One region of the Lysinibacillus sp. FSL K6-3209 genome, then DNA from elsewhere that is predicted to be linked to it. Evidence: predicted binding sites of a transcription regulator. Region 1 holds the regulator's gene; each other region holds the start of a gene.

Region 1 (12,332 bases):
GGAATGGCGAAGAAGTGAACATCCCAACAATTGAAGCGAAAGAAGAAGATCCGTTTACAAACTTTGAAAAAGAATGGTCAAACTTAACAAAATAAAAGGAGCGAACTAAAAATGAACTTATTACAACGTTTTAGATACACAATTGAAGCAGACTTACATCAATTATTTGATAAAAAGGAAGAAAAAAATCCTATTGCTTTGTTAAATCAATACATTCGTGAGGCTGAAAAACAAACAGAGCAAACAGGTACATTATTAGAGCGTCAGGGCAAACTAAAAGAAAAAATGGAACTGGAGCTTAAACAAAATGCCGATTTACTAGCAAAACGTGAAGCACAACTTCAATTAGCACTTGCGAGTGGCGAGCAAGATTTAATTGATTTTGCTTCGGACGAAGTAGCAGCCTATACTGCTCGTAACCATGCATTACAGACAAGTATCGAGGTGAACACGCGTGAATACTTTGAACTTGAACGCAAATTTGAAACAATGAAACACAAAATTAAAGATATGAAAGTTCGTCAATTACAACTAATGGGCAAAGAAAATGTTACACGTGCGCACCATCAAATGGATGGCATGATTGCAAACAACAATAAAACGAATTTCGAAGATTTAGAATCCTATATCGATAAACTTGCCCATCGTATCGACAAAGATCATGAGGTAACAACTTTTGAAGCACGCCTAGCAGCACTTGAAAAAAATTCAACTGAAGCTGTTTCACCACTACTCATTGAAAAGAAATAACATGTTATAATAGAAAGAAATGCGCCACTAAAAGCGGCGCATTATTTCTTGTTGTAAAATATTACATAGTAGAAAGAAGGGTGACCCTTTTGCAAAACTTCACAACAAATAAACTCACATTTTGGGTACTATGCTTCTTTTTACTCGTATTTGTAGAGCTAACCATTTTCAATAATGGCGGTGCTTTTTGTTTGTTAATCGGTGCTGTCCTGCTCTATTTAAGCTTTTCAAAAAACAAGCGATTTTTAAAATGGACAGGAATTTTCTTTATTGCGATTGCTCTCTTTACGATGTGGAGTTTGCGATTATTTATCGTCATACTGCTCTTATACATGCTCTATCAATACTTACAACGAGAAAACGAACCGAAAATCGTCACATTGGAATTTGATAAGTTGCCGGCAACTGAAAATAAACTATTCGGTACAATACCTGCGCCTGAAGATGCTTACAAATGGCAAGATGTACAAATTCAACGACTCGCTGGTGACATTACAATTGATACAACCCAAACAATTTTACCTGCTGGTCCAAGTCTCGTAACGATTAGACAAGGCATTGGTAAAGTACAGATTTATGTTCCTTATGAAGTTCCTTTTCGCTTACACTACACAACGCTATTTGGAGACTTTACATGTTTGCAAAGACATCCACAGCGGCTTTTGAATGAAAGTATCGTGTTCTCAGATGGCAACCCTGAGGATGCAAAACGTACCCTCGTCATTCATGTCGCTACATGGCTAGGAGATTTGGAGGTGCTACGTAAATGATTGCCTTTCTTTCTAGAGCTTTCACTATATTTTTCATATTGATTGGCGCGGCATTCGGCCTCCTTTTTGCGATTTGGGGTGAACCAAATGAGAAAGTTTGGGAACCTTTGTGGCAACAAGATTATGATAATATTCCACTAGGTGGCGTCTTTTTAATCAGTCTCTTTGCGCTTAGTTTCTTTATTGCAAGCTGGATTAGTATGACCGCACGTGCGCGTGAGGCGCAAGCAACTCGCTTTGTAAAAGAATTAATCGAGCCTGATTTCGTGTTACCTAAAAAACATGCACTACCGAAACCATTGAAAAAAGCACTTGTCCAAACGAGCGAGTTAATTGATACACAACGAAAAAGCTTACAGCGCCTTTCCAATGAACGTGCAGAAGCCAATGATAAAGTAATTCAAGAGCGCATTATTGCCGAACGTCAACGACTTGCACGCGAGCTCCATGACTCGGTTTCACAACAATTATTTGCCGCTTCAATGTTACTTTCCGCCTTAACGGAAAGCGATGAAAATGCCAAAAGTTTAAAGCAAGTAGAAAAAATTGTACAGCAGGCTCAGCTAGAAATGCGCGCATTATTATTGCATTTACGCCCTGTTGCATTGCACAATAAAACCCTCGCCCAAGGCTTAGAGGAATTAATTATTGAACTACAACAAAAAGTATATTTTCATATAGAATATGAACTAGAAGAAATAGCTTTAACAAAAGCAGAGGAAGATCACCTATTCCGCATTGCTCAAGAAGCATTGTCCAATACATTGCGCCATTCTAAAGCAACAGAGGTTGAACTACTTCTTGTTGCCCGAGATAACCTTGCTATTTTACGCATTCAAGATAATGGTCTTGGCTTTGACGTAGAGGCGGATAAATCGACTTCCTACGGTTTACAAAATATCGCTGAGCGGGCCGTGGAAATTGGTTGTAGGTATAAAATTGTTTCAGTACCTGGTGAAGGTACAATAGTGGAGGTAAAAGTTCCACTACAGAAGGAGGTTGTTGAAGTTGATTCAAGTATTAATAGTGGATGACCACGAGATGGTACGAATTGGCGTATCTGCCTACTTGTCAGCACAGCCTGATATTACCGTTGTGGGGGAAGCTGAAAATGGCGTCGAAGCTGTTGAACGCGCGCTCGCCCTTCGTCCTGATATTATTTTAATGGACAATGTCATGCCTGTGATGACTGGAGCTGAAGCAACCGTCAAAATACTTGAAGCTTGGCCAGAAGCGAAAATTATGATGGTCACAAGCTTTTTAGATGACGATAAAGTATATCCCGCTTTAGAGGCTGGTGCGATTAGCTATATATTAAAAACATCCAATGCCAAGCAAATTGCCGATGCCATTCGTAAAACAATGGGCGGAGAAACTGTTTTGGAGCCAGAAGTCACATCTAAAATGATGCACCGTATGCGCTATGGATCAAGTACGCCTCTTTATGAGCAATTAACTGAACGTGAAATGGAAGTTCTTTTGCTCATGGCAAAAGGCAAGGCAAACCAAGAAATTGCGGATGACTTATATATCGCCTTAAAAACAGTGAAAACCCACGTCAGCAATATTTTAGCCAAACTAGACGTTCAAGATCGAACACAAGCTGTCGTCTACGCCTTTCAAAATGGTTTAGCAAAGTAATTTTTATTAAAGTCGCCAGGTTTGTGGCGATTTAGGCTGTTTTAATGGCAGTTTGCTGGTTTTTAGTGGCGAGTCCTTCTGTTTTTGTGGCGGTTCGCCGAGGTTTAGTGGCGAGTCGTAACATCGAAATGATCAAAAAATACCGCAGCGCTCAATAAGAGCTTGCGGTTTCTTTTTAATTATTTGTTTGTATTAATCTAGCTAATAAATCAAATAAACTCCAATAACCTTTTATTAAATCCTCATTTGTATTTCCATTCAAAGCAACGCCAAAAGTAGTACCTTTATAATAACCGATAAAATAATCTTGAGCGTGATTTTCAAATGTATTTTCGTACGTGTGGTTAGGAATAATAAAAGCTGAAATAGCTTTGTCTGACTGAACAAATACAATCGGTATAGAGGCATCTAAATAAAATTGAGTATACTGTTCGTCGGAAGCTTCTTGTAAATAATCTTTCGTAATCATAATAGCATCAAAAGAATCTTCATTTTGTTTATGTAAATCTTGTAACATTATTTTTTTAAATTTTATATTGTTTTCTTTAATTAAAGAAGGTATTTCCCCTACAATCCCAATTTCTATAATTTCATGTTTTTTGACAATAATTACTTCCTTATTTGAACATCCCACTAATAAAAACAAAAAAGCAAAGAAAGAAAAAAAGTGTTTTTTAATCATTTAAGCTCACCTTTTACATTTTTTTATGCTTTATGATAAAATTTCTTTTAATAATATTATCATATTGAAAGGATTGAGGATAAACGGGTAGTAAAAATTTTGACGGAACAATCAAAGTAGATTTGGGTAACACAGAAGAATATGGCTTACCATGTACAAGTAGCCAGCTTTTTTCATTGTTGTAAAAGTAAACATCGCCCGTAACGGAAATCAACGGTAGTTGTCATCTACATATTAAAATAAAAAAAGGACTGTAGACAATCTCGAAAATTTCCGAGTTTGTCTACAGTCTGACCGCAACGCTTAATAAGAGCTTGCGGTATTTTTTATGGAAGCCAATTCTTATAGTGCTTTAACTTTTGCTACAACGTTTTCTACAGTGAAACCGTATTTTTCCATAACTAACTCACCTGGAGCAGAAGCGCCGAACTTGTCGATTGCAAGAACGTCACCTTCAAAGCCAGTATATTTGTGCCAACCGAATGATGCACCCATTTCGATTGCTAAACGTTTTGTAACAGCTTTTGGAAGAACCGATTCTTTATATGCTGCATCTTGTTTTTCAAAGCGATCCATTGAAGGCATTGATACGACTGCAACGTCCATACCTTCAGCTTTTAATGCTTTTTGCGCTTCAATTGCAAGTGAAACTTCAGAACCTGTTGCAATTAAAATAGCATCTGCTACTTCTTTCGATGCAGGTGATACAGTGTAAGCACCTTTTGCTACACCTTCACGAACTATTTCGATTGACGCGTCAAGCACTGGTAAGTTTTGACGAGATAATACTAATACAGTTGGTGTTTTTTCTGATGATACTGCAAGCTCCCACGCAACTGCTGATTCATTTGCATCTGCTGGACGAACAACAGAAAGATTTGGCATTGCACGTAATGAAGCTAAATGCTCGATTGGTTCATGTGTTGGACCATCTTCCCCTACTGCGATTGAGTCATGCGTGAATACATATGTCACAGGAAGACCCATTAATGCAGAAAGACGTACAGCTGGACGTACATAATCAGAGAATACGAAGAATGTACCACCAAAGACGTTTAGACCGCCGTGAAGCGCCATACCGTTCATTGCCGCGCCCATAGCGAATTCACGGACACCAAACCAAATATTGCGACCTGCATAGTCATCTGCAGAGAAGTCGCCTGCGCCCTTCATCGTCGTTTTGTTAGAGCCAGCAAGGTCGGCTGAACCACCAAAGAATGATGGTGTTTTCTTGGCAATTGCATTGATTGCATCGCCTGATGAAGAACGTGTTGCCACAGATTTACCCGCTTCATACACTGGTAATTCTGAAGCGAAATCTTCAGGTAGTTTCCCATTCATTGCATTTTCAAATTGCGCTGCTAATTCAGGGAACTCCGCTTTGTATGCTACGAACTGCTCATTCCAAGCTGCTTCTGGCTGTGCACCTTGCACTTCAGCTGCTGCATTAAACGTATCATATACTTCAGATGGGATTTGGAATGGCTCATGTGTCCATTCGTAAGCCGCTTTTGTTAAGACAACTTCATCCGTACCTAGTGGCGCACCGTGAGAATCTGATTTTCCTGATTTGTTTGGTGAACCGAAACCGATGACTGTTTTCACTTCAATCAGTGTTGGCTTACCAGAAGATTTTTTTGCTTCTTCAATAGCTTGGTTAACAGCTTCTACATCTGTACCGTCAGCCACTTTTAAATAGTTCCAGCCATATGACTCAAAACGTTTTTGTACGTTTTCAGAGAATGATTTTTCTAAATCACCATCTAATGAAATATCATTTGAATCGTATAACACGATTAATTTTTCAAGTTTTAAATGTCCAGCTAATGAAATCGCTTCAGCTGCAACACCTTCCATTAAGTCGCCATCACCACAAAGCGCAAAAGTATAGTGATCGACAATTTCATGTCCTGGTTTATTATAAGTCGCTGCTAAATGACGCTCTGCCATTGCCATACCAACTGTCATCGCAATCCCTTGTCCAAGAGGACCTGTTGTTGCCTCTACCCCAACCGTATGACCGTATTCTGGATGTCCTGGAGTTAATGAATCCCATTGACGGAAGTTTTGAATCTCTTCCATTGGTAGGCCGTATCCGCCAAGGTGAAGTAGGCTATATAAAAGCATAGAGCCATGACCTGCTGAAAGTACGAAACGATCGCGGTTATACCATTTTGGATTTGCCGGATTATGGCGAAGTTGTTTAGTCCATAGCGTGTAAGCCATTGGCGCTGCCCCCATTGGTAAGCCTGGGTGACCTGAATTTGCTTTTTCAATTGCATCAATTGACAATGTTCGGATAGCATTAATCGCTAGTTGGTCCGCATGTTGAGTCATTATGTTGTGACATCCTTTCTCGTCCTATATATTGTTCTACTACAGTTTAGTCAACATTGTCCTAGAAAACAATGCTTTTGTTATACTATTTGAGATTTATGACATACTTTATCATCATTCTGTAACTTAGACATAGCAATGATAGAAATAATAACAAAATTACTGCTTATTTTGGAGGAAGGTTTAACAAATAAAAAAAGAAACCTTCTTCAATGATGGCAAGGATTTTGCTAGAAATCCATAGTGACATGTCCACGCGAAATGTATTTGCTTACATCCTGTATGAAATGTGTCATATTAATTTAGAAATTTATTTTTTTTCGCTTGTTTTACCTTCTCAGGAGTTACGTCATTACCTTCTTGATCGACAACTTTAACATTTTCAATTGTATTGCGCATTGTTGCTCTAAATGTATCTAAATATTCTTTGCGAAGGGACGTACGCTCTTTCGCTTCTTCCTCTGTTAAACTGCCCGCTTTGGCTTTTGCTGCTAGTTCATTAATGCGATTAATTTTTTCTTTGGATAACATCGTTACACACCTTTCAATACCTTGATGACTTCAGTATGCAAAGTATAGCATGCTTTCCCTTAAAATGCAGTTATACCAACCCTTAATCACACACCTTAGCCATAATTTACATGACTTCCAAATGTTAGTCGTGTATAACTATTAATAATGAATACTTATTGGGGGGAAATAATGTGAACATTACAACACAGCGATTACATATCCGAAAATTTGAAATACAAGATTGGCGGGCTGTTGTTAACTATATGTCCGATCAAACAGTGATGCACTATATGCCAGAAGGCGTTTTAACTGCAGAACAAGTGCAAAAATTTATTTCCGATAATCGTGACGAAGCAAAGCATTTTGCCATTGTTTTACGTGAGCAGTCACAAGTTATCGGTCATCTCGTATTCCATCCTTACTTTGGCGAGCATACATATGAAATTGGCTGGGTGTTAAATCCTGCATATTATCGTAAAGGCTATGCATCAGAGGCAGCACAAGCCCTATTAAATTATGGCTTCACGAAAATGAAGCTTCATCGCATCATCGCCACATGTCAGCCCGAAAATATTGCATCCTATCGTGTTATGGAAAAAATCGGTATGCGTCGTGAAGGATTTTTCAAAAAATGTATACCTTATGGTGACGATTGGTGGGATGAGTACTATTACGCTATTTTGCAGGAAGAATGGCAAAGTTGAGCTCTCTACTACCCTTCAAGACTAGAATAAAAAAAGACTAGCAGTGCAAATTATTTGCCTGCTAATCTTTCTTGTGTTCTTGATAGCGCCTATGTACGGTTGCTTTACTAACTTCGAAGCCGAGACCTCTCATTGTCATTGCAATTTCTTCAAAAGTAAAGCCTCGGTTTCGCAACTTCACAATTTCTTCTATCGGTACTTCCTTGCGCTCCTGACCATTTGGATTGCCACGATTGGACAAGTTATTTTCTGGCCGATAGCCATTTTCTACTGCTCGACGCATACCGCGGCGAATTTTCGCATTATGAATTTTACGCTGATACTCCTCTACAATCGCTAATATTTCAAGCAACATCGTGTCCATCTCATTTAATTGGACAGGCCCCCCATCACGCATCGAAAAAACATCTGTTTCTGTTTTTTGCAATAAATGGAGTACAGCCATTCGGGCATTCCCACGCCCTAAACGTGTTTCATCTTGTACAAATAATGCTTGAATTTCGTTTTCTTTAATAAAATCGAGCATCTCAAGTAAACCTTCGCGTTCCACATCATACCCACTATGTTTGTCCTGAAAAACCTGTATCACTTCATAGTTTTGTTCCTTTGCATAACGCAGCAATTCTTCTTGTTGTCGTTCTAATGAAGAACTTTGGGTCTCTTTTTCCGTGCTAACCCGGCAGTAAAGTACAGCCGTTCGTTTTTTATTCATCATTTTCCACTTCTCGCAATTTCAATAGAATTGGTGGGCTTCGTATTGTCACCCACTACTGGTATAACGAGCGATTTCCCTGCAACAATATTAACGCTATGTAATTCGTTCTCGGCTTTCACTAGTTTAATCCAGTCATCCGTACCCATTTTACCACGGTATTGTTCGGCTAACGACCATAAGCTATCGCCATGCTCTATATGAATTTCAGTGTACGTAATATCTCCAGGATCAGTTATAAAAAGATAACTTGCAAATAATAAAATTACGCCCAATAAAATTGAAATATGTGTATTTTTTTTAAACCAATTCATGCATCATATCCCCTTTTTTAGAATGTTTGTTCGGAATGTATGTTCTTATAATAAAGCGAACAAACGTTTTTGTCAAACACTTTTCGAACCTATGTTTGCATAAGTGTTCGCATTCTGCTATACTATCTAGTAAGAAGAATGATATGAAAAAAAGAGGTGAGCAATCATGAAAAAAGTTTCGAAAAGACAAGAAGACATACTGGCGTTTATCAAAGAAGAAGTACGCGCAAAGGGCTATCCACCATCTGTACGTGAGATTGGTGAAGCAGTTGGACTTGCATCAAGCTCAACAGTTCATGGACATTTAGCTCGTTTAGAGCAAAAAGGCTTTATTCGACGAGATCCTACTAAACCGCGTGCAATTGAAATTTTAGAGCCTGAGGATTCAATTCAAAAGCAAAGTGTTATCCATGTACCACTTGTAGGGAAGGTTACTGCTGGATCACCAATTACAGCGATTGAAAATATCGACGAATATTTCCCTTTACCGGATATTTACGGGACAAGCGAAGATCAGTTATTTATGTTAGAAATCATGGGTGAATCGATGATTGAGGCAGGAATTTTTGACGGGGACTTAGTCATCGTCAAGCAAAAAGCTACAGCCGATAACGGTGATATCGTCGTAGCCATGACCGAAGAAGATGAAGCAACTGTCAAACGCTTCTTTAAAGAAAAAAATCATTTCCGCTTACAACCAGAAAACGCTACAATGGAACCGATTATTGTAGACCAAGTTTCGATTTTAGGACAAGTTGTCGGCTTATATCGCCGTGTACATTAATGCATTCTTATACTAATTCCACGACAAAAGAGAAGCATTCACTATGCTTCTCTTTTATATAACATGCTCGCTTTAACGAAAGCTGAAAAAAGTTTTTGCGCAGCAATATCTCCTACAATTGCCTGTTCTTCTGGGTGCCACTGAACTGCCAGACAAAACGGAAAATCTTCATGGACCACTGCTTCGACTAGACCGTCACTCGATTTTGCTGCAACGACTAGCTTCTCCGCTAAGACATTTACTGCTTGATGATGAAAGGAATTAACAGCAATTTTTTCTTCTTCAATAATTGTTTTTAACAATGTATGGGGTGTTATGTGAACATAATGTGTGGCAACACCACGAGCCGCTTGTTGTGCATGTTTTAGCAGCTTACTACTATGATATTCACTATCAACATCTTGGTATAACGTTCCACCCAATGCAACATTGAGCATTTGAATACCACGACAAATACCGAATATCGGCATTTTCCTTGTAAAGGCTGCGTTAAGTAAAGCCAGCTCCACCTTATCTCTTTCTGGGTGTATCTGTCCTAGCTTTGGCAAAGGTTCAGCACCAAATTCAAATGGATGAACATCGTGCCCACCCGATAAAAGTAAACCATCCGTTAACGATAGAATTTGTGCCGCATCTTCCTCTACCCCCAGCGGAATAATAAGTGGGATGCCACCAGCTTCAATAATGCTATTGCTATAGGCTACATTTAATCTCGATGATAAATCGTCTTCCGCAAACGCCGTTATACCTATAATTGGTTTCATCTATCTATCTCTCTCCTTCCTTACCATAATCCTACATACCACTGTACTATGACATTTCCATAGAAATACACTATAACCGCCGCTAGTGCGATGGAAGGGCCAAATGGAATCGGCGTTTTTCTACCTTGCTGCCGCACTTGAAGCACAATTATACCGACAACCATTCCAATGAAGGCTGCTATAAATAATGTCAATAGTGTGTTGATTGTCCCTAATACAAGGCCAAGTAAAAAGAATAATTTTATGTCGCCGCCACCTATCCCGCCACGCGACACAACTGCGATACTATATAATATGCCAAAGCCAAAGACAGCACCTACAATACTATCCCACCACGGCGTTAAAGGTGCTAGCATACGCCCAATCACTAATAATGGCAAAAAGCACAAGAGTACTTTATCCGGCATAAGCATATAGGCAATATCCGATACAACAACAATCGCCAATAATGAAATTAATAATAAAGCTACGATAAATTCTTCACTAAATCCAAATTGCCAATACGAAAAGGTAAATAATATCCCTGTTAACAGCTCTATTAGCGGATAAATCCATGAAATTTTTTGCCCACAGCTACGACATTTGCCTCTTAAAACTATATAGGACAATACCGGTATTAAATCTTTAGGCGTCAATTGCCTCTGACAAGTCGTACAGTGTGATGGTGGTTGGATTAGCGACTCCTTCATCGGCACACGTAAGCCTACCACATTAAAAAAAGAACCAAATACAAGCCCAAATACGAATACAAGTATTGTATAAGCCATTTCCATTTTTATTACCTCCTAAACTAACATAGCGCTTATTGTCCATTATCAAAAGGTTGTGACCCCGACGGTCGCGGAAATAGTAAACTCTACATTTTTCTGGTGTTTCTGACTCGTGTTTGAATTCAATACAAGTGAACTGTAATGATAAAATTCTACAGCTTCTATCCATGTTCCTGTTACCTTCATATAGAAATGGCACGTCTTTGGGGCACTTTTTTATGGACAAAAATTTTCACGGTAAAATAAAAGACCATTTACTAGTCACACTAGTAAACAGTCTTTATTTTTATTTCCTCAACAATCGGCCAGACAGTAGCATGCCGATGCCACCGATTGAGATGAAAAGTATTGCACGTATTAATAAATCGAGTGCGGATAAGTCAAAGAAAATTAGTTTTATAAAGGCGATGGCTAATATGACAAAGCCGGAAAGTCGCAGTATTCGTAAGTGACGTACCACGCCGAGCCATAATGATAGGCTTGCCGTTAGGAATAACGTAATTGTTGTTAGTGCAATGCTAAGCTTCCAATCTAGTAAGTCGTTATAAGCAAGTTGTGACACAAGACCACATACTGCTAGCATCGCACTTACTACACCTACACTAACAATGGCATCTAAAAATTTCGGCATATAGTCTTGATAGATTCGATAAATACGTCCCTTCATGAGCAAATCAAGGATGATGGCCTTAATCGTAGCAATGAAGGTTAACCGTGTCATAATATTGAGCCATTCAATCCCTTGTATATTAGAAGGAATAATGCTTAACATAAATGTAAATAACAAGAATAATACAGTCAGCACTGGCGTTAATGCCCGCCCTTTAAATGCTACTGGTAGCAACAGTGACCCTACAAACAACAATACAATGCTGATACTCATTAGATGCGGGGTATTACTAGGACTTACAATATAAACACTATCCAACTTACCTATATAAGCGATAAAGTAACTAGCTGTAATAACTGCTAATAAATCAAGCACATATAAATCTTTCATCCATTTCTCAAAGGCATTTAATGTTTCTTTACGACGTAATGCATACATATAAATAATGAAGAGATATACCCCTGGCATCAATAAGGCGAGATGTTCTATACTAAAAAATGGGGTTGGCTCGTGTATAACAAAGCTAACAATCAGTGCCACGAAAAACCCTATTGAACTGACAACTTTCATCACACTTACTCGAAGTCGTAAGCTCATCATAACGCCTGCAAATAGTATGAATGGAAGAAGTAAATCATCCACTTTTTCTGGTAGATTCATAATCAATAGCGTATTACAAAGTGTAATAAATGCGAGTGTTACGGCACTATCAAATGCCTCCTGCCATTTTTGCTTATAGCCATAACCCGCTATAACTATAAATAACATACATAATCCAAACAGTAGGAGCTCTTTATAGTCAAGTGGACTACTTATCAAGTTCATCATTAGTAAGCTAAAGACCCCTAAACTAAATTGCAATCCAACATAAATGTGCTTCCATTTCGATTCAGCATTATACAAGCGACACCAACTCGTGTAGAAAATAGCAAGTGTCATAAACAAACCTAATGCAAACATTCCTTGGTTATCATTATTCAT
Region 2 (12,332 bases), 150 kb from region 1:
TGCTTGGTTTATCATTTATAAAACACCATTTGGTTTACGTTTACGTGCAGTAGGAGAACACCCAATGGCAGCTGATACAATGGGTGTAAACGTTAATAAAATGCGCTATATCGCTGTTGTTCTTTCAGGTGCACTTGGTGGTCTTGGTGGTGCGGTTTATGCACAAACAATTACAGGGAATTTCTCACATGCAACGATTGCTGGGCAAGGGTTCATGGCACTTGCGGCGATGATCTTTGGTAAATGGCATCCAATCGGAGCGTTAGGGGCAGCGTTATTCTTTGGTTTAGCCCAAACATTAAGTATTGCAGGGAATCAAATTCCGTATGTGCAAGATATTCCAGCAGTATATTTACAAATTTTACCTTATGTCTTAACGATTTTAGCGTTAGCCGGATTTATTGGGAAAGCGAATGCACCAAAAGCAAGTGGTCAACCTTACATTAAAGGCAAACGATAAGTATCAGGCAACAGGTTTTATTCGTTGAATGACTGGACGAGGTTGGAAAGAAATGAAGCGAATAAAAAGACTGGGCAAACCAAGCCCAGTCTTTTGCCTTATACAGTAAATTTTTTCACTTTCCACATACATACTTTGGATTCTTTTTGCAATTATAGACAATAGACATGTATAGTATTTGTAGTACATTGTTATATTAAGAAAGATAGGAGGGTTTCATATGTTTAAAACAATACCTTTTGCAAAAGGTGTCAATTTGCATATCCGACAAACGACCCAATTTAAAACAGTAAATTTCTCGATAAAATGGAGAAGAGCATTAACAGCCAAATGTGCGTCTGAACGTACGGTGTTAACCAATGTGTTGCAACATAGCAATGCAAAATATACAACAACTGCCGCTTTTCGTAGTTTTTTAGATGACCTTTATGGGACAGTGTTGTATTTTGATACATCAAAGCGTGGTAACGAGCATACGGTATTGATGAATATGGAAACCGTAAATGATCAATTTTTGGCGAATACAAGTGTATTAAATGAAGTGCTAGGTATCATGCATACAGCTATTTTTGAGCCGAATTTTGAAAACGGTGTATTTAAGGAATCCATTGTAGAACGCGAAAAGAAAATGGTCATTCAACGTATTGAATCTATTTTTGATGATAAGTCTCGCTTTGCACAGATGCGTCTTCAAGAAATTTTACGTCCAAATGAGCCTGCCTCTATTTCAGCAAATGGGACAGTGGAAGACATACAAAGTATTACACCAGCATCTTTAGTGGCAGCGTACGAATCAATGCTAACTACTGACAAAATCGATATTTATGTTGCAGGCGATATCAATGAAGAAGAGCTTGTTGCAAAACTGAAAAAGGCACTGCCTTTTAAAGATCGTATACCTGAAGAAATTCCAACTGTTGTGCCTCAAAAACACCCACAAAATGATTATGTACGCGAACAACAGGAAATGAAGCAAGGGAAATTGCATATTGGCTTTAGTACACCAGTGCGATTTGGTGATGCGGATTTTGCTAAAATGCAAATCTTTAATGGTGTTTTCGGTGGCTATCCACATGCCAAATTATTTATGAATGTTCGTGAAAAGGAAAGTTTGGCCTACTATGCTTCAAGCTCATATGCATCACATTATGGCTTATTATTTGTGGTGTCTGGCATTGAGGCGAAAAATGAAGAAAAAGCACTAAATTTGATTAAAGAACAACTTGTGGCAATACAAGCAGGGAATATTACCGATTTAGAATTAGACCAAACGAAAGCGATGCTGACAAATCAGTTAAAGGAATCGCTTGATTCTGCGCGTGGTCAAATTGAAATTTTTGACCAATACAAAGATTTACCAGAGGAATTTTCTGTCGAAGCTTGGGCAACGAAGTGGCAAGCTGTGACAAAAGAAGATGTTGTCGACATGGCGAAGCAAGTGAAGTTAGAAGCGGTCTATTTCTTAAGTGGAAAGGAGCAAGCCGCACAATGAAAACAATTGAATTCAAACAATTAGATGAAACACTTTACTATGAAAAACTAGAAAATGGTTTAGATGTCTATATTTTACCGAAAAAAGGATTCTCAAAAACATTTGTAACGTTCACAACAAAGTACGGTTCTGTTGACCGCACATTTGTACCGCTTGGAGAATCGCAAAGCATTACAGTACCGGATGGCATTGCGCACTTTTTAGAGCATAAGATGTTTGAAAAAGAAGATGGCGATGTGTTCCAAAAATTTAGCGAATATGGTGCTTCAGCCAATGCTTTTACTTCTTTCACACGGACTGCGTATTTATTTTCATCAACAGATAATATTTATAAAAGCACTGAAACTTTATTGAATTTTGTTCAAGAGCCATACTTTACAGAGGCTACGGTTAATAAAGAAAAAGGGATCATTGGTCAGGAAATTACAATGTATGATGACCAACCGGATTGGCGCCTATACTTTGGCACAATTGAAAACATGTATCATACTCACCCAGTGAAAATTGATATTGCGGGGACAATCGAATCGATTGATGGCATTACAGCTGACCATCTATATACGTGCTACAATACGTTTTATCATCCATCTAATATGTTATTATTTGCTATTGGAGCCGTGGAGCCTGAAGAAATGATGGCGTTTATACGTGAAAATCAAGGTAAAAAAGAGTTCCCAGAGCCTACACCAATTCAGCGTTTCTTTGAGGAAGAGCCAACAGATGTTGCTGTAAAAGAACGCACATTGCACATGGATGTGCAAAAACCAAAGGTCTACATGGGCTTAAAAGCGAAAGACACGAATTTGTCTGGCCGTGAAATGTTACAACATGAGCTATCCGTACAAATTGCATTAGAGCTTATTTTTGGGCGAACTTCAAGCTTTTATGAACGCGTTTATGATGAAGGCTTGATTGATGAATCGTATGCGTTTGACTTTACGTTAGAAAAAGGTTTTGGCTTTGCATTGATTGGCTCTGATTCTACAGAACCTGATGCATTAGCAAAAGCTATTAAAGCGGAATTAGAAAAATACGAACAAGGTGCGCAATTTGCCAGTGCAGATTTAGAACGCATCAAGCGTAAAAAAATTGGCTTTTTCTTACGTGCATTAAATTCAATCGAATTTATTGCGAATCAATTTACACGTTATTCTTTTAATGAGATGAATTTATTCGATGTTGTCCCTGTCTTAGAAGAATTAACAATTGAAGATTTAACTAAAGCGTTTGCTTCTATCCAAGGTGAATCGCAACAAACTGTATTCAAAGTGTTACCAACAGAGAAGGGCGCATAATGAAAAAGTTTGCCCTAATAGTAGGTGCATCGGGTGAGATCGGTCGTGCTATTTGTCGAAGTTTGGCACAAGACGGCTGGTCTCTCTATGTGCATTATGCTCATAACAAGCAAATGGCTCAAGTTTTATGTGATACGCTTTCAGGCGATTTTCCAGCGCAGGAATTTATGCTTGTACAAGGAGATTTTACAAATATACATGCAGCGCAAAAATTGGCTTCACAAATATTTAGTGTCCAAGCAATTGTTTTTGCGAACGGGCAAGCACATTATGCCTTGTTGGAGGATACAACAGCGGAGGAAATGGATGCATTATGGCGTGTTCATGTGCAAAACCCGATGCAATTAACTGCTTTATTATCTTCAAAACTACGGACTCATGATGTCAGTTATGTGCTTTTTATCGGTTCTATTTGGGGCGAAGCAGGATCTGCTGGAGAAGCGCTTTATGCTACGGTGAAAGGTGCGCAGCATGCTTTTGTGAAGTCCTATGCCAAAGAAGCCGCATTATCTGGAATTCGTGTTAATGCCATTGCCCCAGGCTTTATCAATACTTCGATGAATAACCATTTAAGTAATGAAGAACTGCAATACATTTTAGAAGATATTCCATTAGGTTCAGTCGGTCATACAACAGATGTAGCTGAAATGGTTCGTTTTTATCTGTCAGGAAAAGCAAATTATGTGACAGGACAAATAATTCGATTAAATGGTGGTTGGTACATATAATATCTCTTCTTTTTGCACATACTACATGTGTAAAGGAGGAGGAAACATATGACCATTTTAGAAAACTGGCAAAAATGGACATCTTTTTTAGGACAAAATGTTATGCAGGCTGAATCAAGTGGTATGCCAAAGAAAATGATTCAACAAGCTGCTGTACAAATTGGCGAATATTTGGCGACAAATATCGACCCTAAAAATGAACAAGAACGAGTGCTGTCGGATTTATGGGGCGTTGCCTCTGATGATGAAAAGCAAGCGTTGGCGAATTGTGTCGTAAAACTTGTGCAAAATAAACATGTACAGTAAAAAAAGAGGAGAGCTACTCTCCTCTTTTTTCTATATTAAAAATCGATATTTGCGTGGAAAAGGGAACGTATGTAAGTCTATTTCCAGTAGGACAATAAATTTTAGTAAGAATTTAAAAATAACGCTATAATTCCATGTATTCTAACTTTCCATTACATAAAAAATCAGCTATGATGGAACTTATAAAAGATTTTTTACGTTAACTAATAGGAAGGGAACGAGTGTGTTTGAGCGATTGGTACTTTGAATATGAAATTCAGGTGAATCGCCCTGGATTATTAGGAGATATTGCTTCACTTTTAGGGATGCTTCGTGTCAATATTATATCAATAAATGGTGTCGATGAAGACAGGCGTGGTATGTTAGTGCATACAGACAATGATGAAGCAATTGAGCGTTTTCGTACAATTGTTTCGACAATGGAACATATCCACGTTACTAAATTTCGACAACCAAAACTCCGTGATCGTTTAGCTATTAGGCATGGTCATTATATTCCTCGAGATGCAGATGAAAAAAATACCTTTCGCTTCGTCCGAGATGAACTAGGTATTTTAGTGGATTTTATGGCAGAACTCTTTAAAAAGGAAGGTCATAAACTCATTGGAATACGTGGGATGCCTCGGGTTGGTAAAACGGAATCTATTGTTGCGGCAAGTGTTTGTGCCAATAAAAAGTGGATTTTTTTATCATCTACAATGATTAAACAAACTATTCGTAATAAGCTTGCAGGCGATGAATTCAGTGACAATAATATTTTTATATTGGACGGCATTGTAACGCGTCGTTCAGCTGATGAGCGACATTTACAATTAGTGCGTGAAATGATGAATATGCCTTCGATTAAAGTTGTAGAGCATCCGGATATGTTTGTTCAGCATTCTGAATATAAGATTGAGGATTTTGATTATATTATTGAACTACGGCATCACCCAGATGAAGAAATTACTTATGAAATAATGGAAAAAAATCAGATGATGTCCGAATCCGATTCATTTGGAGGATTTAATTTTTAATTTGATATTAAAGTAGGTGTTATTAGTGGCGGAATTAGGGACTCGACTGAAAGAGGCGAGACTGTCTAAAGGCTACAGCTTAGACGATTTACAAGAAATAACGAAAATTCAAAAACGTTATTTAGTAGGTATTGAAGAAGGCAATTATTCAATTATGCCAGGTTCGTTTTATGTACGAGCTTTTATTAAACAATATGCAGAGGCTGTTGGGTTAAATCCAGAGGAAATTTTAGAGACATTTAAAAGCGAATTGCCAGGGACACCGAACGACCAAGTTAGCCAATCATTGACTCAAACTTCAACCAGAAGAAAGGTTTCAAAAAGCCCTTCAAACAAAATGATGGAGGCCATGCCAAAAGTCATTGTTGCTTTATTTATTATCGTTATTATTGTTGCAATTTGGGTTCTGTTACAATCAAAAAGTAAAACAGGATCAAGTGAATTTGATGATTCGACACCAATGGTGGAGTACGATAAAAAACCAAAACCAATAGATAATGAAAAAGAAAAAGAGGAAGAAGATAAAAAAGCTCAAGCTAATACAGAAAAAGAGCAGACAGAAGATGTAACACCAGATGATAGTAAAACCGAAGAGGTTAAGCAAACGATTTCAGCAGGTACAATCGAAGCAGATGGCGCTACAACATCTTACACTTTAACGGGTACTGATACATTTAAAATACGAATTGAAGTATCAGGACCTACATTTATTGGTATTCGTAACCAACAGCAGCAAGAATTACTGACTGATACTCGTGTGTATAAAGCCGGGGAAATTGTAGAGTTTGATGCAACAGCACAAAGCTATGCACGTATTCGTTTAGGTAATTCTACGCAAGCTAAGGTCTATATTAATGACGAGCTTTTAACGTATGCACAGCAAATCGTAACGCAAAATATTGTCGTCAATTTCAATAAAGAACAGTAGTCATCCTATGATGACTACTTTCTTTCATCATGAAAGGTGTTAGAAAAATGAACATTCCAAATAAAATTACCATTTCACGTATCTTACTTATTCCGTTTTTTGTCATTGTTATGATGTTTGATTTCGGCTGGGGAACAATGACCTTATTTAGTGCAGAGATGCCAGTCCATCATTTTGTTGGAGCTCTTATTTTTATTATTGCATCGACTACGGATTGGGTAGATGGTTACTATGCGAGAAAGTATAATCTTGTAACGACGTTTGGTAAATTTTTAGACCCATTAGCAGATAAATTACTTGTTTCTGCAGCATTTATTCTAATGGTAGAGCTTGGTATGGCACCAGCTTGGATTATTATTGTTATTATTAGCCGTGAATTTGCTGTAACTGGCTTACGTTTAATTCTTGCAGGCGGTGGAGAAGTGGTAGCAGCCAATCAGCTTGGTAAGATTAAAACATGGGCACAAATTGTTGCGATTGCAGCAGCCCTTTTACACAATACAATATTTGTGTATTTTGGAATTCCGTTTGATAAAATAATGTTATATATTGCATTATTCTTTACACTTTGGTCTGGATGGGATTATTTCTATCTAAATCGACGTGTGTTACTTGAGTCTAAATAAGAAAGGTCTTGTGGAGTATGAATGCTGAAATCCTTGCAGTTGGCTCAGAGTTATTACTTGGACAGATTACAAATACAAATGCAAAATTTATTTCAAATCAGCTATCTGAATTAGGAATTAATGTGTTTTATCATACCGTTGTTGGTGACAATTCAAAACGGTTAGAAGAAGCCATTAGCATAGCGGAAGCGCGCGCTAATCTCATTATTTTTTCAGGAGGCTTAGGTCCAACGAAGGATGATTTGACGAAGGAGACGATTGCTCGTCATCTTGGGGTAGACCTTGTATTCGATCAAGTTGCATTAACATACATTGAGGAGTTTTTTGCTAAACGAGGCCGTTCAATGACGGAAAATAATCGCAAGCAGGCGCTAGTATTAGCAGGTAGTGAGGTGCTTGCTAATCATCATGGTATGGCACCGGGAATGATTTTAACAAAAGATAATTGCACTTATATTTTACTTCCGGGCCCACCAAAAGAATTAGAGCCGATGTTCCAATTTGAAGCGAAGCCAAAGCTTGGTAAAATGCTCAACGATGGCGGAGTGATTGTGTCTCACGTAATGCGTTTTTATGGTATTGGAGAAGCAGAGTTAGAAGTGCGTGTGCAGGATATTTTAGATACACAAACCAATCCAACGGTTGCCCCGCTAGCAGCTGATGGAGAGGTCACTTTACGCGTAACAGCAAAGGCTCAATCAGAGCACGAAGCGCATCAGTTGATTGCTGCAAAAGTGGCAGAAATTCGTGCTATTGTTGGCGACTATCAATATGGCGTAAATGATGACTCACTTGCCTCAAAAACGGTGGAAATGTTGCAGGACAATAATTTAACGATTGCTGCGGCAGAAAGTTTAACAGCTGGTTTATTTCAATCAGAGCTGGCTGAAATACCAGGGGTAGGCAATGTGCTCATTGGAGGAGTAGTGACCTATACCGAAGATGCGAAGGTCAAGCAGCTTGGCATTTCTCAACAATTACTAGATACGCATGGTATTGTGAGCAGTGAATGTGCAGCGGCAATGGCTAGTGCAGTACGTCAAAAATTTGGTACAAGTATCGGTATCGGGCTAACAGGTGCGGCTGGTCCTACGGCACATGACCATCAGCCGGTAGGAACGGTATGGATTGGTATTGCAATAGGTGACGAAGAGCCAATTACGTATTTACTTCACTTATCCGGTATGCGCAATACAAACCGATTGCGTGCCGTGAAGTTTACTTGTCACTATTTAATGCAGCAATTGGAAGTACGAGGTTACAAGAAACGTATGTAACTTGCTTCACAAGTCTATCACTTCTAAAAGTGTAAGAGGAATGCTAAGACGCATAGGTTGTGAAGCTATTACGCTGAAATAGGATAGATAGATTACAATAGTTCAAAATGGGAATTTGGGTAGGAAAAACTTATCCAAATTTTTATTTTGCACAAAAATCGAATAAATGTTCGCTTTTTTCTTGCGTGTTCTCTCAAAAACAAGTATAGTAGAGATAGACAAAAACAGTGAACAGTTTCGAAGGAGGAAAAATAATGAGTGATCGTAAAGCAGCCTTAGAACAGGCGTTAAAACAAATTGAGAAGAATTTCGGTAAAGGCTCTATCATGAAGCTGGGCGAAAAAACAGATTTAGAAATCGCTACATCTTCAAGTGGTTCGCTAGCACTTGATGCAGCATTAGGTGTTGGTGGCTATCCACGTGGACGTATTATTGAAGTATATGGTCCGGAATCATCAGGTAAAACAACCGTTGCGCTTCATGCTATTGCGGAAGTACAAGCTAAGGGCGGACAAGCTGCATTTATCGATGCTGAGCATGCATTAGATCCAATTTACGCACAAAAATTAGGCGTAAATATTGATGAACTATTATTATCTCAACCAGATACAGGTGAGCAAGCGCTGGAAATTGCAGAAGCATTAGTGCGTAGTGGTGCGATTGATATTATCGTTATTGACTCTGTTGCAGCGCTCGTACCAAAAGCTGAAATCGAAGGCGATATGGGTGACTCTCACGTTGGTTTACAAGCTCGTTTAATGTCTCAAGCATTACGTAAGCTTTCAGGTGCTATCAATAAATCAAAAACAATTGCTATTTTCATTAACCAAATTCGTGAAAAAATTGGTGTTATGTTCGGTAACCCAGAAACAACTCCTGGTGGTCGTGCGCTAAAATTCTATAGTTCCGTCCGTTTAGAAGTACGTCGTGCTGAAGCAATCAAACAAGGTAATGACATTATGGGTAACCGTACGAAAATTAAAATTGTTAAAAATAAAGTGGCACCACCATTCCGTACTGCTGAAGTTGATATTATGTATGGTGAAGGGATTTCTAAAGAAGGCGAAACGGTTGATTTAGGTGTAGAATTAGATATCGTTCAAAAAAGTGGATCTTGGTATGCGTATGGCGATGAGCGTCTAGGCCAAGGTCGTGAAAACGCAAAACAATATTTAAAAGAAAACCCTGCTGTTTTAGATGAAATCGCAAATAAAATTCGTTCGTCTTACGGCATTGCTGCACAATCGTATACAATTGCTGCACATGATGACGAGGAAATGGATGAAGAGTTAATGCTTCTTCTTGAAGATGAAAAATAATAATGCATCGTTCTCACTCTAAAGGGGTGAGGACGATTTTTTTGTTTTCATTGATAGGTATGAATTACGATTGACCGTCTGCAAAATATAGCCAGTAAGAAAGAAGTCTTCGTTTTGTCAAAGAAAGTGAAAATAATTGTATTAAGATGTACGCAATTGTGGTAATAATTGTATTATAACCTTTGTCCCGAATAAATAAATTTTTAAGGAGCACAGGTATTTTATCTAGCACAAAAGGTGCAGTAAATTTATAGACCTTATGGATATGACTTACTTTTTTTCTGTCAGATAGGCGAACAGATGCCCGTCTATCCTTGACAGAGCTTGGGGCTAGCTATACAATTAAATATGTATAATTTCTGAATTATGACTTTAAAATAGGCAGTACAATTTTTGTATGCGCCGACTGAAACTGTATTACCCAAATAGCAAGAGGAGGTGTTCATATGGATGGAATTACTATCATCTCCGCTTTGCTTGGACTCATCGTTGGTGCCGCTGTTAGCTATATCTACATGAAAAAAGTGAATGACTCAAAAATCACTGGTGCTAAACATGTCGCTGAAACAATCGTTGAAGAAGGAAAACGAGAAGCGGAGGCATTAAAGAAAGAAGCACTACTTGAAGCCAAAGATGAAACTCACAAATTTCGCACTGAAGCAGAAAATGACATTCGTGACCGTCGTTTAGAACTTCAAAAACAAGAGAACCGTTTATTGCAAAGAGAAGAGAATCTTGATCGCAAGGATGATGCTCTAAATAAGAGAGAAGCCGGCTTAGAGCGTAAGGAACAAGCTCTAGCTGAAAGACAACAGCATATTGAACAGATGGAAAGCAAAGTGGACGAGCTCGTTGCAGCGCAAAAAACAGAGCTAGAGCGCATTTCTGCATTAACAAGAGATGAAGCTAAGACTATTATCTTAAGTGAAGTAGAAAAAGAGCTAGCAACTGATATTGCTGTGATGACGAAGGAATCTGAGACGCGCGTGAAAGAGGAATCTGATAAAAAAGCGCGTGAAATTTTATCATTGGCACTACAACGCTTTGCAGCAGATCACGTAGCAGAAACAACTGTTTCTGTTGTGAACTTGCCAAATGATGAAATGAAGGGTCGTATTATTGGTAGAGAGGGTCGAAATATTCGTACACTCGAAACGTTAACAGGTATCGATTTAATTATCGATGATACGCCAGAAGCCGTTATTTTATCTGGTTTTGATCCAATTCGTCGTGAAACGGCTCGACTTGCACTTGAAAAGCTGGTACAGGATGGTCGTATTCACCCTGCTCGCATCGAGGAAATGGTTGAAAAATCTCGTCGCGAGGTAGATGAACAAATTCGTGAAACAGGGGAACAAACGACATTTGAAATCGGCATCCACAATCTACATCCTGACTTAATGAAGATTTTGGGCCGTATGAAATATCGTACAAGCTACGGGCAAAATGTCCTAAAACATTCGGTGGAGGTCGCACATTTAGCAGGCTTACTAGCTGCTGAACTTGGTGAAGACGTAGCGTTAGCTCGTCGTGCTGGCTTATTGCATGATATAGGTAAAGCAATCGACCACGAAGTTGAAGGAAGCCATGTTGAAATCGGCGTGGAATTAGCAACGAAGTATAAAGAACATCCTGTTGTTATTAACAGTATCGCTTCTCACCATGGTGATACAGAAGCAACATCTGTCATTGCAGTATTAGTAGCTGCAGCTGATGCATTATCTGCAGCGCGTCCTGGTGCTCGAAGTGAGACACTGGAAAACTATATTCGCAGACTAGAAAAATTAGAAGAGATTTCTGAAAGTTACGATGGTGTTGAAAAATCATATGCCATCCAAGCAGGGCGTGAAATCCGTATTATTGTTCAACCAGAAAAAATTGATGATTTAGCTTCTCATCGACTTGCGCGTGATATTCGTAAGCGCATTGAAGAAGAACTAGATTATCCAGGACATATTAAAGTAACTGTTATCCGCGAAACACGTGCAGTGGAGTACGCGAAATAATAAAATAAATGGCTCCTCTTGCCTACAAGCAAGGGGGGCTTTTTTTATGTGTATGAACGAATCAAGCAGTGTCTTGTCTTTTCAAAAGAGCTAACATTTAGCTCAAATAAGAAATGAACAACAACATTTGGCATTGTGCAGTGTTCCTAAAGATGGGAACACTTTTTTTGTGTCCAATTTTATATAAGAAAACCGCCGTATTAGCTCTTTTCCAAGATGAATAAAAGAGGGAAATCGATAATATAATAGGCAATAAAACTTTTTGCCGAAAAAATTATCGGAGGAAATAACGAAAATGAGTATTGCTAGCATATGTAATGTCAAGGAGTGAGGGGCGTTGCAAGAATCTATCACCTTGCAGGATGTATTGAGAATAGTACGAAAGCAATTGCTGTATATTATGAGCTTTGCACTTTTTTTAGCATTAGTCATTGCGTTCTTTAGTTTTTTTATAATAAAGCCTACCTATGAAGCGCAAACACAGCTATTAGTAAATCAAAAAAATATCGACCAACAAGCACGTTTAGGCGTACAACAGGTGGAAACGGATTTGCGTTTAATTAATACGTATAATGTCATTATTCAAAGTCCTGCTATTTTATCGAAAGTGATTAGCCAGCTCGATTTAGATAGTACACCAGAGAAATTAAAAGAACAGATTACTGTATCGAGTGCGAGTAATTCCCAAGTTGTGAATATTGCCGTTCAAGACAAGCAACCCGATATGGCAGTTAATATTGCCAATACAGTAGCAGAGGTATTTCAAGAGGAAATTCAAGTGTTAATGACGATAGACAATATTAATATTTTGTCAGTAGCGACATTAGATGGCAAACCTGAGCCAGTAGCGCCAAACAAAAATTTATATATTGTAGCTGC
Region 3 (8,853 bases), 1.9 Mb from region 1:
TTTCCTTTTCAAATTGATGCTTTAGTAAAAAGCATGAATCCATCGGGTTCAGTATTAGCCTTACCTACAAGTAGTGGGAAAACTAAGATAGCGGAAATAAATATACTGAAAACATTAGTAGAAGAGCCTACTGCAATTATCATGTATTTGGCACCATTTAAATCTTTAGCTTTTGAAATAGAAGAGACATTAAAGAAAAATTTAAGTAGTTTAGGAATAAAAATTTCTAATATGTATGGCGATGGTACAGAGTCTTTATTTGATAAATTTTTAATAGGTGATTCAAACGTTTTAATTGTTACCCCAGAAAAAGCAAAAATGATTCTTAGAAATGATAATGACATTAAGGCTCGACTTAAGTTGATTATTTTAGACGAAGGGCATTTAATTGGCGGAGATATAAGATTTACTAGGAATGAATTATTCTACGAAGAACTCAAATATTATGTGATGAAAGTGAATGGTAAGTTTCTTGTTTTATCAGCTATCTTGCCAAATTCTTCAGAAGTGGCAAAATGGATTACCCAAGCTGATGGTAACGAGTATGTGTTAAATCAGTCTATAAATGAGAAGAGATATGGCGTTCTTTTGTTTAAAGGAAGCAATGTCACTATTAAATGGAAAGGTGAAAATAATCCTTATAATCATAACTTTGTAGAAAATATAAATCTACCAAGAAAAGTTGTTTTGCCTAATGATAAAAGAACTGCTGTGATGCTAACTGCACTAAAGTTTTCTGATTCAGGAAAGGTATTGATATACCTAGCTAGGAAAAACATGGTGAAGGGGTACATTCAGTGGTATCAAAGAATTCTAGATTATATTGAAGACCATACGTGGGAAAATATTTTCTGGGAAGATTATTTATTTTCTTTAAAAGCGTATTATGGGGAAGACAGTATTTACGAGAAAGCTGCTTTGAAAGGAATAATAGTTCATCATGCTTCTTTACCAAACGATTTGAGAATTGCTACTGAAAAAATCCTTAGATATTCAAATCCAAAGATTATTGTAGCAACAAGTACCTTGGCTCAAGGTGTTAATATAGGTGTTTCAACCGTTATAATTGCTCATTACCGAATGACTAGAGACGTAATTACTAATGGTGAATTTCACAATATCATTGGTCGTGCAGGTAGGTCTTTTATAGATGTTGAAGGCAGGGTATTATTTGCTATAGATGGAACTAGGGGAAATAGCAAATGGGAAATAGGGATTTTTGAAAGTTTTATAAATGGGACAATTGAAAGAGTAGAAAGTGGAGTTTATGATGCTTTAAAAGATATTTATGACATTGCATTAAATAATGGTGTTGAATTTGAAATATTGCTAGAAATTATTTCAAATGAAGAAAGATTTGAAGATGATTTGAATTTATTTGTCATCGATGATACTTTATTGGCGATTTTAAATGAAGAGAATTTTGAGCTGGGTAGCTTAGATGAATTTATTACAAAAAGTTTTGCGATGATATCAGCTGGAAATAAAGCAGGCGATTTTGACGAAGAAAAATTAAAAAGAATAATAAAAGCTAGAGCGAATTATGTTAAAGCAACATATCAAAATAGCGAGAAAAAAGAGCTCTATTTACAATCGGGCATTGCTTTATCATTCATAAGGTTACTAGAAGGAAAATTACCTGTTCTTCATGACATCCTAATGAAAGAGGACTTTAAAGATGATTTAATTTCCTTCTTATTAGATATAGCGAATTCTGAATTGAATATGTATCGAAGCGATAATAGAGATATAGTATTTGAACAAATAGCTCAGTGGATATCTGGTGAGAGATTAAATGAAAGAACATTTGATAATTTTAATTGGTCTAAATTGTATTATGAGTTGCCTTTAATAATTAATACTTTCTCTAAAATTTGTGCATATAGTAAACTTGAGGAATGTAATGTAAAACTTCTTGAATTTAACGAACTACTAAAATATGGTCTGCCTAACTTGGAAGCGGTGAAGATTTATTTAATGGGACTAAACTCAAGAGAAGTAGCTGCTAAAATTTCCAACAAATATCGCGATACAATTAGGGTGTATGATGATAAGCTGATGCTTAAAATATTTTTGATTAGAGTTTCGTCTAGTATTCTTGAGGAATTCAGAGAAACAGAATATTTTGCTTTGATAAAATCGTGGTATGAGAATGAGTTATCGAATAAAGCAGTTAAAGATAAATCATTTAGTTACATATTGAAAAATATCCCACATGAAATAAATGAATTCCGTTTAATCAAAAATGATGGAATGTATTATTTGGTAACCCTGGATTTAAAAAATAAATATAAATTAAACTTATCAGTTGATGAGATGAAGGAAAAAGAGTTTGCTATAAATAATTTTAAGTATTCATTAAAACGGAATAGTGATGACATATTTGTATTAAAAATTTATGGTAACTAAATTTACCTTTTCTCTGTAAGTAGTGGTATAGAGGGAGTAGAAAAAAGTTATTTTTAAAGTTACTGCAATAACAACTATCAAAATAACTGCTTAGAACGTTGGTATGACAGTATGTACAATTTATAAGGGGGTATAACCCACCGTCTCCATACATAAAGTGGCTGTGGATTGGCTCTTGGTATTTTTATGAGTATGAAATGAACATATGTATTAGTTTGTCCTTATATATGAATTAGGTAAGGGTTATATAAAATGTGATTAAATGTGTGATTAAATTATTGAAAGTACTATATGTATTGAAATGAAAATGAATTTACAGAGGGCCTTTTTAAAGGTTCTCTTTTTATATATGTGAAAAGTTTAAGGAAATTGTTTAAAAAATTTCGGATAAAATTGTGAATGAGAATTAAGTGAGAAGGAAGACGCCCTAGTGATTTTTACAATAAAGATAAGAGATAGAGTAAATAATGATAAGCAGAGTTTGGGAAAAAAGTCAGGAAAGAACTTGATTAATTTGAGATACGCGTGATGTGCGATTTAGAGAATGTACTTTCAATGGGCGAGATATGATGATAATATGATATTAAAGATGATTTCGGTCCGAGTTCGTAAATTGAACGAATCCCACCTTGAGAAGAAAAGACCTTTTAACCCGCACCATTACCGCTTTTTTAGATGATAAAATAGTGGAGCCTCTATAGAGGAGTTCGGGGGTTCGAATCCCTCCTGGGACGCTAACTTAAGCCTTACAGCCACAACGGTTGTAAGGCTTTTTATTGTATTTTTTTGAAAACCCCTTGCTATGCGAGGGGTTCTAAAGAGCTTCTAGCTATGGACAAGAAAAAATCCCCAGCCGTACGATAAATTCAGGTCTGGTCAACCGACTTCGTACGAAAGGGGATCCAAATGGATAATAAAAGTTTAGCACACACGACATGGAATTGTAAGTATCACATCGTCTTTGCGCCAAAATATAGAAGGCAGATTATCTATGGACAAATCAAGGCAGATGTTGGTCGAATTCTTCGGCAGTTATGTGAAAGAAAAGGTGTAGAAATTATCGAAGCCACGGCATGTCCTAATCATATTCATATGTTGGTAAGTATCCCACCAAAATTAAGTGTTTCATCATTTGTGGGTTATTTGAAAGGGAAAAGTAGTTTAATGATATTTGATCGACATGCGAATCTGAAATACAAATAGGGGAACAGGAAGTTTTGGTGCCGAGGATATTATGTAGACACCGTGGGAAGAAATAGAAAAATTATTCAGGAATATATAAAAAATCAATTACAAGAAGATATTCTAGAGGATCAAATGAGCATGAAAGAATTCATTGACCCATTCACAGGAGAAGAAATAAAAAATAAGAAGAGAAAAAAATAAACCCACTTTAGTGGTAGCGTGAAAACGGAGTGCGGGTGGTGGACCTTTCAGTGTGTCTTTAGACATGGGCCAGTACCCCAGCGTATCACGCGTAGAGCAAACCACCAGTTAGACTGGTGGTTCTGGTTCTGGTTCTGATTATACAAAATCCTAACCTAATCACAATGGAATGACTTTAGGGCTTGTCCATCTTGAATTATTAAGGCTGTTGAAGTATACCGTATATCATCAAAATGTATCTGAGGTAAATGGAGGTACCTTCTTGTATAGTGGATACCTCCATTAGCTAATTGTGTCAGGGCAAAAGGGTTGCGCATTCATTTGAAAATAATATGGTTATTCTATTCGTTTATCGGCATCATCTTCGAACTGACTATTTTTGATGTTCTTAGATAGAATGGTTACTACTTTTTTCGTTTACACTATTTCACTCTGACTAACACTAATTATTGCAGTTAATCAATCGTAATTTAACGTACTTCACAATAATTACTCCCTTCAGTGAGTCTATAACCATCAAAATAATGATTATTAAGATAGTGATATAATCTTTTCTTCGCAAAATCGTATTCTACATGAAAGAACGCTTGAATTGTAATAATTGCTTTTTCCTCATTTGAAGGTAGTTTTAGCTTATTAAGCATAAAAGTGGGTACACAGGCTTGGAGAGCAAAACTATTTGCTTTCCATTCTTGATATTCTCTAAAAAGCTGAATTGATTTAGCTTGATTACCAGAGTGTACCGTCGCATGACATAACTCATGCCCGAAATCCTGCCACTGCCTTTCTTCAGACAATCTAGAATCAATAAAAATTACATTTCCTGTATTGGTAGAATCGTAAGGTAAAAAGTATAGTGTAAAACCAAGGCGTGAGGCGATTAATCCTGGATTAAGAAGTTTAGGTGTTGTCACATCAATACTTGTATATAATTCACGAATATAATCTTCTAGATGAGTATAAATAAAATTCATAATATCCCCCTTTTATCAAACATATGTTCTGTTTATGGTAACAAAAAAATTCACCAAAGAAAAGGCGAATTTTAAAATGATTGGAAATGTTGCAAATTATTGTGATTTTATTTTTTGTTTTCTTGTTGACGTTTCAATACTTCATAGAAAACTTCAAATTGTTCTAACGCATCCAGTAAATTTTCTGGCTGGTTTTTAAAAAATAAATCTTCTCTAGTTAAAAAGAAATCAATTACCTCTTTTTGATATGCACTTAGATTGTTGTATTCATTATCAGAGATGCCAGCTTGGGTATGTAAAGCTCCTTTATTATCTGTTCTCCCTAAAAGATAATCTATAGACACATTATAGTAGTCCGCAATTTTTTCTAAAATTTCATAATCAGGATTTCTCTTACCTTGTTCATAAGCAGTATAAGCTGGTCTAGTAATGCCTAGAATGTCTGCTATATCTTGTTGCGTTTTGTTATTTGATTTTCGTAGATATTTCAAGCGTACACCTAGCATAATTTCACCTCGCGTTTCTAAATATCATTATATGTAACAAATTGTTACTAATCCAATAAAAAATAAAAATGTAACGAAACGATACAATTTTGTTGACTAAGTAACGAATTGATACTATATTATAAATAAGCTATATGAAAGATGGTGAATAATTGGAAAATCGAACTTGGTTAAAAACAAAACGTTTAGAAAATAATCTGACTCATGATGATGTCGCTAAAGCATCTGGAATTAAACGAGCATATTACACCATGATTGAACAAGGTAAACGCAGACCTTCTGTACATGTTGCTAAATCTATTGCGGTAGTACTAGATTTTGAGTGGGTTCTTTTTTTTGATGATAAAAGTCACGATTCGTTACAAAGTGGCTGTGTAAAATGTATTTGTGTAGCGATATGATACAAGGTTTATTAATAAAGGAGGTTATTTGACATGAAATTATTACAAATTATCTTATATGAAAATCGTCCCGTCCTTGCGACAGCACAAATTGCTGAAAGTTATGGAACAATCAGTGAGCATATTTATAAGAATTTTTCAGAAAATAAAGATCAATATAAAGAATATAAGCATTTTTTCAAATTAGAAGGTAAGGAATTATTGAATTTCCGAAAAACGCAACAACAATTACATATTTCCAAAATGGCTAGAGCGTTATATCTTTGGACTGAAAAAGGAGCTTTGCTACATGCTCAATCTCTTAATACAGACGAAGCTTGGGACTCGTACGAAATCTTAGTAGACGAATACTACATGGTGAAAGAAAATGTAGTTCCTTTATCTAAAAATCAAGCACTAGGGACTGTTCTTCGTACAACTGCTGATTTAGTGGAGGCTCAAGCAATTAAACAAGAGCAGCATGAAATAAGGCAGGAACTGTCTATGATTATCGAAAAAGTTAATGAACAAATAACATTAACTTCTGGTGAACAACGCGCTGTACGAAAAGAAGTTGCCATAAAAGTTTATGAGATTGAAGATGATACAAAAATCCAACCGAAATTATTTAGTGATTTGCATCGTGAAATTAAGAATCGTTATGCGGTAGCTAGTTATAAAGATATTCGTAGGAAAGATTTGCAAAATGTACTTAATTACATTCGATCTTGGATTCCTCGAAAAGTATCTTAACTCTGGTTTTAAGCGTGGATATAATAATTGTTGAAATTTGGTTTGAGAGTTGAACAAGGGTGTTGTCATCAAACAATTAGTTAGCACCAATCTATAGTCTTAGCAAAGGGCGAGTATCAAAGTTAATTTCAAGTCTAAAAGATAAGGGCTATGTCATTGTATACCTAATCTACAAACTTGGCGCAAAAGTTATTGACCGACATATTAATAAAACGACTAGAGGGTATGTTCGAACGTGTTGATACCCTTTTAGATGTAAACAGTCAGGAGAATAATGCAGTTTTTAATAATACATTGCAATGTAATAACTTATTCAGATTGGTCGGTGAAGATCAGTGCAAAAAACGGGCGACAGAATGGCAGAAGTCATGGCGAGAAGCAAGCTATATTCGGAAACTACTGTAGCGATTGAAGAAACTCAGTATAACTGTTCTAAGTGTAAAGATACTGGTAGTTACTTAGAACGTAAAAAGAATGGTTACTATATCCGAGGTGTTGAAGTGGAGCAAGACTATTATATCGTTTGTGAATGCAATAAGATGCTCAAGATTAATAGACTTATTGAATCTAGTGCAATTACAAAAGAGTTTCAGAAAATGAGCCTTAAAGACTTCTCGACGGATAATGTTCATCCCAAAGTTGTAGAAATGAAAAGTAAGGTGAAACAGTATTATGCAGCCTTTGAAGAAATTAGAGGTTTCAGACAAAATAGCATCATGCTTGTGGGACAACCTGGGTGTGGCAAGACACATTTATTAACCGCGATATCTAACTATCTGATCCATTCAAAGCAAGTGCCTGTTCTTTACTTCCCATACAAAGATGGCTTGAACAATATCGCAGCTAACAATTTTGAACGTAAAATGGAAATTATGACTCAGATGAAAGAGGTTGATGTCTTGTTCATTGACGATTTATTTAAGCCATTCGGTGGGAAAGTTAATGTGAAGTCGTGGCAGACTGATGTCATCTTCGAAGTGGTCAACGCACGTTATTTGAGCAACAAACCTTTATTAATATCTAGTGAATTGTCTCTTGATGACATGCTTTATATCGATGAGGCTTTAACTAGTCGACTTTTAGAAATGACTCAAGATTTCATAGTAACTATTCAGAAGGATAAGAAAGTGAACTATCGATTGCGCAAACTATTTGAAAAAAGATAGAGAGACGCACATCCCCTTATCGGTGCGAGAAAAGATGACGAAACGACAGGGAAAAAACGTTTTTGTTTTAGTAAAAGGATATAAAGCATTTAAGAGTTGAGTATTAACAGTTAGTTATGAATGGGATATGGGAGGTAGCAGTTTGAATCCAATATTTTTAGGTTTTGGAGTAAAACCTTACGCCGTTATTATATGGCGTAAAGGGGATGAGAATAAGTCGAAAACAATTTGCTTTGACGAGTATGAATTACAAACAGCATTAGCATTGCATGTTAAACCCAATGGCTTCTATCATCGATATGAGCCAAAAATTTACTACTCTGCATAGGGGAGAATATCATTACACTTAGGAGGAAAAATCTATGTTAAAAGAGAGAGCTTTCGTTATTACACCGGATGTTTTAGATTCAATGATTACAGACTACCATTGGATGGTTAACGCTATCAAAGAAATGCGAGAAGAAATGGTCATAGGGGCAAAGACGGCACAATATGGTATTGAGGCTTCATTACCAAAGGCGGTAGGCGGGATAGGTGATCCAATTATGCAAGAGGCTATTAGACGTTCGAAAAATAATAAACGTGTGGCAGATTACGAGAAAAAGATATTAGAGGTTCAGAAACTTCTCGAAAAAGTTACAGGCGATAGGGAGATACAAGTATTAAATTGGATGTTAGATGGAAAATCTAAACGTTGGATAGCAAAAAAAATGGAATTGAGTCACACACAAATACAAAATATTAAAGAAAATATTTTAATCAAAATGTTAGCTTAAAAAGGATCCCTCATATAAAATGAGGGATCCTAAAATTTTTTATTGGCCTGAAACTTTGTCTACTTGTGTCGTTATAAATCTTTTTTTAAAAAAGGATAACTGCAAGCTGCATTTTGTTCAATTTTTATTCATATAGCAATTTGGTAATTCTTCAAGCATTTTAACTAATAGTCTTAGGGATTCACTAAATGAGAGCAAACAGTAGAAACATTCCATACTTTCCAGAGTTGCCATACTTTAAACATTATGTGAGTTAGAATTTATAATGTAAACTAGGCTATAGGCAGGTTAGGTAAGATTATCTTTTGTTTATATTATATTTTGAATATAGGGAGAGCCAACAGTTCCAAAGTTCATGCGAACAACCTAATTCAAAAGAAAGATAAGTATATAAAAGGATTTTATCTATCGGTCGTAGGTAACTACGATTTCAAACTTTCCAGAGTTGCCATACTTTAAACATTATGTGAGTTAGAAATTATAATGTAAACTAGATATAGGCG

The links. The regulator LexA, encoded in region 1, represses DNA repair genes until DNA is damaged. The targets are predictions, from matches to a motif close to CGAACATATGTTCG.
Region 2: the regulator LexA is predicted to act here: its motif matches at 8,288-8,301, upstream of recA (recombinase RecA).
Region 3: the regulator LexA is predicted to act here: its motif matches at 4,786-4,799, upstream of MHH88_RS15890 (ImmA/IrrE family metallo-endopeptidase).

The regions. Positions count from the first base shown of each region.
Region 1 covers NZ_CP150264.1:1,324,329-1,336,660, reverse strand. Annotated here, with positions in the region: gene MHH88_RS06250 (ABC transporter permease) at 1-95, shown strand, start outside; gene MHH88_RS06245 (PspA/IM30 family protein) at 112-750, shown strand; gene liaF (cell wall-active antibiotics response protein LiaF) at 840-1,520, shown strand; gene MHH88_RS06235 (sensor histidine kinase) at 1,517-2,554, shown strand; gene MHH88_RS06230 (response regulator transcription factor) at 2,529-3,161, shown strand; gene MHH88_RS06225 (hypothetical protein) at 3,337-3,843, opposite strand; gene tkt (transketolase) at 4,186-6,180, opposite strand; gene MHH88_RS06215 (DUF896 domain-containing protein) at 6,478-6,711, opposite strand; gene MHH88_RS06210 (GNAT family N-acetyltransferase) at 6,885-7,397, shown strand; gene MHH88_RS06205 (recombinase family protein) at 7,459-8,109, opposite strand; gene MHH88_RS06200 (LysM peptidoglycan-binding domain-containing protein) at 8,109-8,423, opposite strand; gene lexA (transcriptional repressor LexA) at 8,590-9,207, shown strand; gene MHH88_RS06190 (gamma-glutamyl-gamma-aminobutyrate hydrolase family protein) at 9,249-9,971, opposite strand; gene MHH88_RS06185 (prepilin peptidase) at 9,992-10,744, opposite strand; gene MHH88_RS06180 (DUF2339 domain-containing protein) at 11,028-12,332, opposite strand, start outside.
Region 2 covers NZ_CP150264.1:1,170,418-1,182,749, forward strand. Annotated here, with positions in the region: gene MHH88_RS05515 (ABC transporter permease) at 1-460, shown strand, start outside; gene MHH88_RS05520 (pitrilysin family protein) at 681-1,952, shown strand; gene MHH88_RS05525 (pitrilysin family protein) at 1,949-3,247, shown strand; gene MHH88_RS05530 (SDR family oxidoreductase) at 3,247-3,975, shown strand; gene MHH88_RS05535 (DUF3243 domain-containing protein) at 4,024-4,281, shown strand; gene MHH88_RS05540 (DUF3388 domain-containing protein) at 4,509-5,297, shown strand; gene MHH88_RS05545 (RodZ domain-containing protein) at 5,314-6,225, shown strand; gene pgsA (CDP-diacylglycerol--glycerol-3-phosphate 3-phosphatidyltransferase) at 6,273-6,851, shown strand; gene MHH88_RS05555 (competence/damage-inducible protein A) at 6,869-8,128, shown strand; gene recA (recombinase RecA) at 8,383-9,447, shown strand; gene rny (ribonuclease Y) at 9,894-11,453, shown strand; gene MHH88_RS05570 (Wzz/FepE/Etk N-terminal domain-containing protein) at 11,791-12,332, shown strand, end outside.
Region 3 covers NZ_CP150264.1:3,247,716-3,256,568, reverse strand. Annotated here, with positions in the region: gene MHH88_RS15900 (DEAD/DEAH box helicase) at 1-2,409, shown strand, start outside; partial or broken gene tnpA (IS200/IS605 family transposase) at 3,316-3,795, shown strand; gene MHH88_RS15890 (ImmA/IrrE family metallo-endopeptidase) at 4,266-4,769, opposite strand; gene MHH88_RS15885 (helix-turn-helix domain-containing protein) at 4,877-5,275, opposite strand; gene MHH88_RS15880 (helix-turn-helix transcriptional regulator) at 5,428-5,676, shown strand; gene MHH88_RS15875 (ORF6N domain-containing protein) at 5,710-6,408, shown strand; gene MHH88_RS15870 (DnaA/Hda family protein) at 6,765-7,574, shown strand; gene MHH88_RS15865 (hypothetical protein) at 7,717-7,902, shown strand; gene MHH88_RS15860 (LuxR C-terminal-related transcriptional regulator) at 7,937-8,350, shown strand.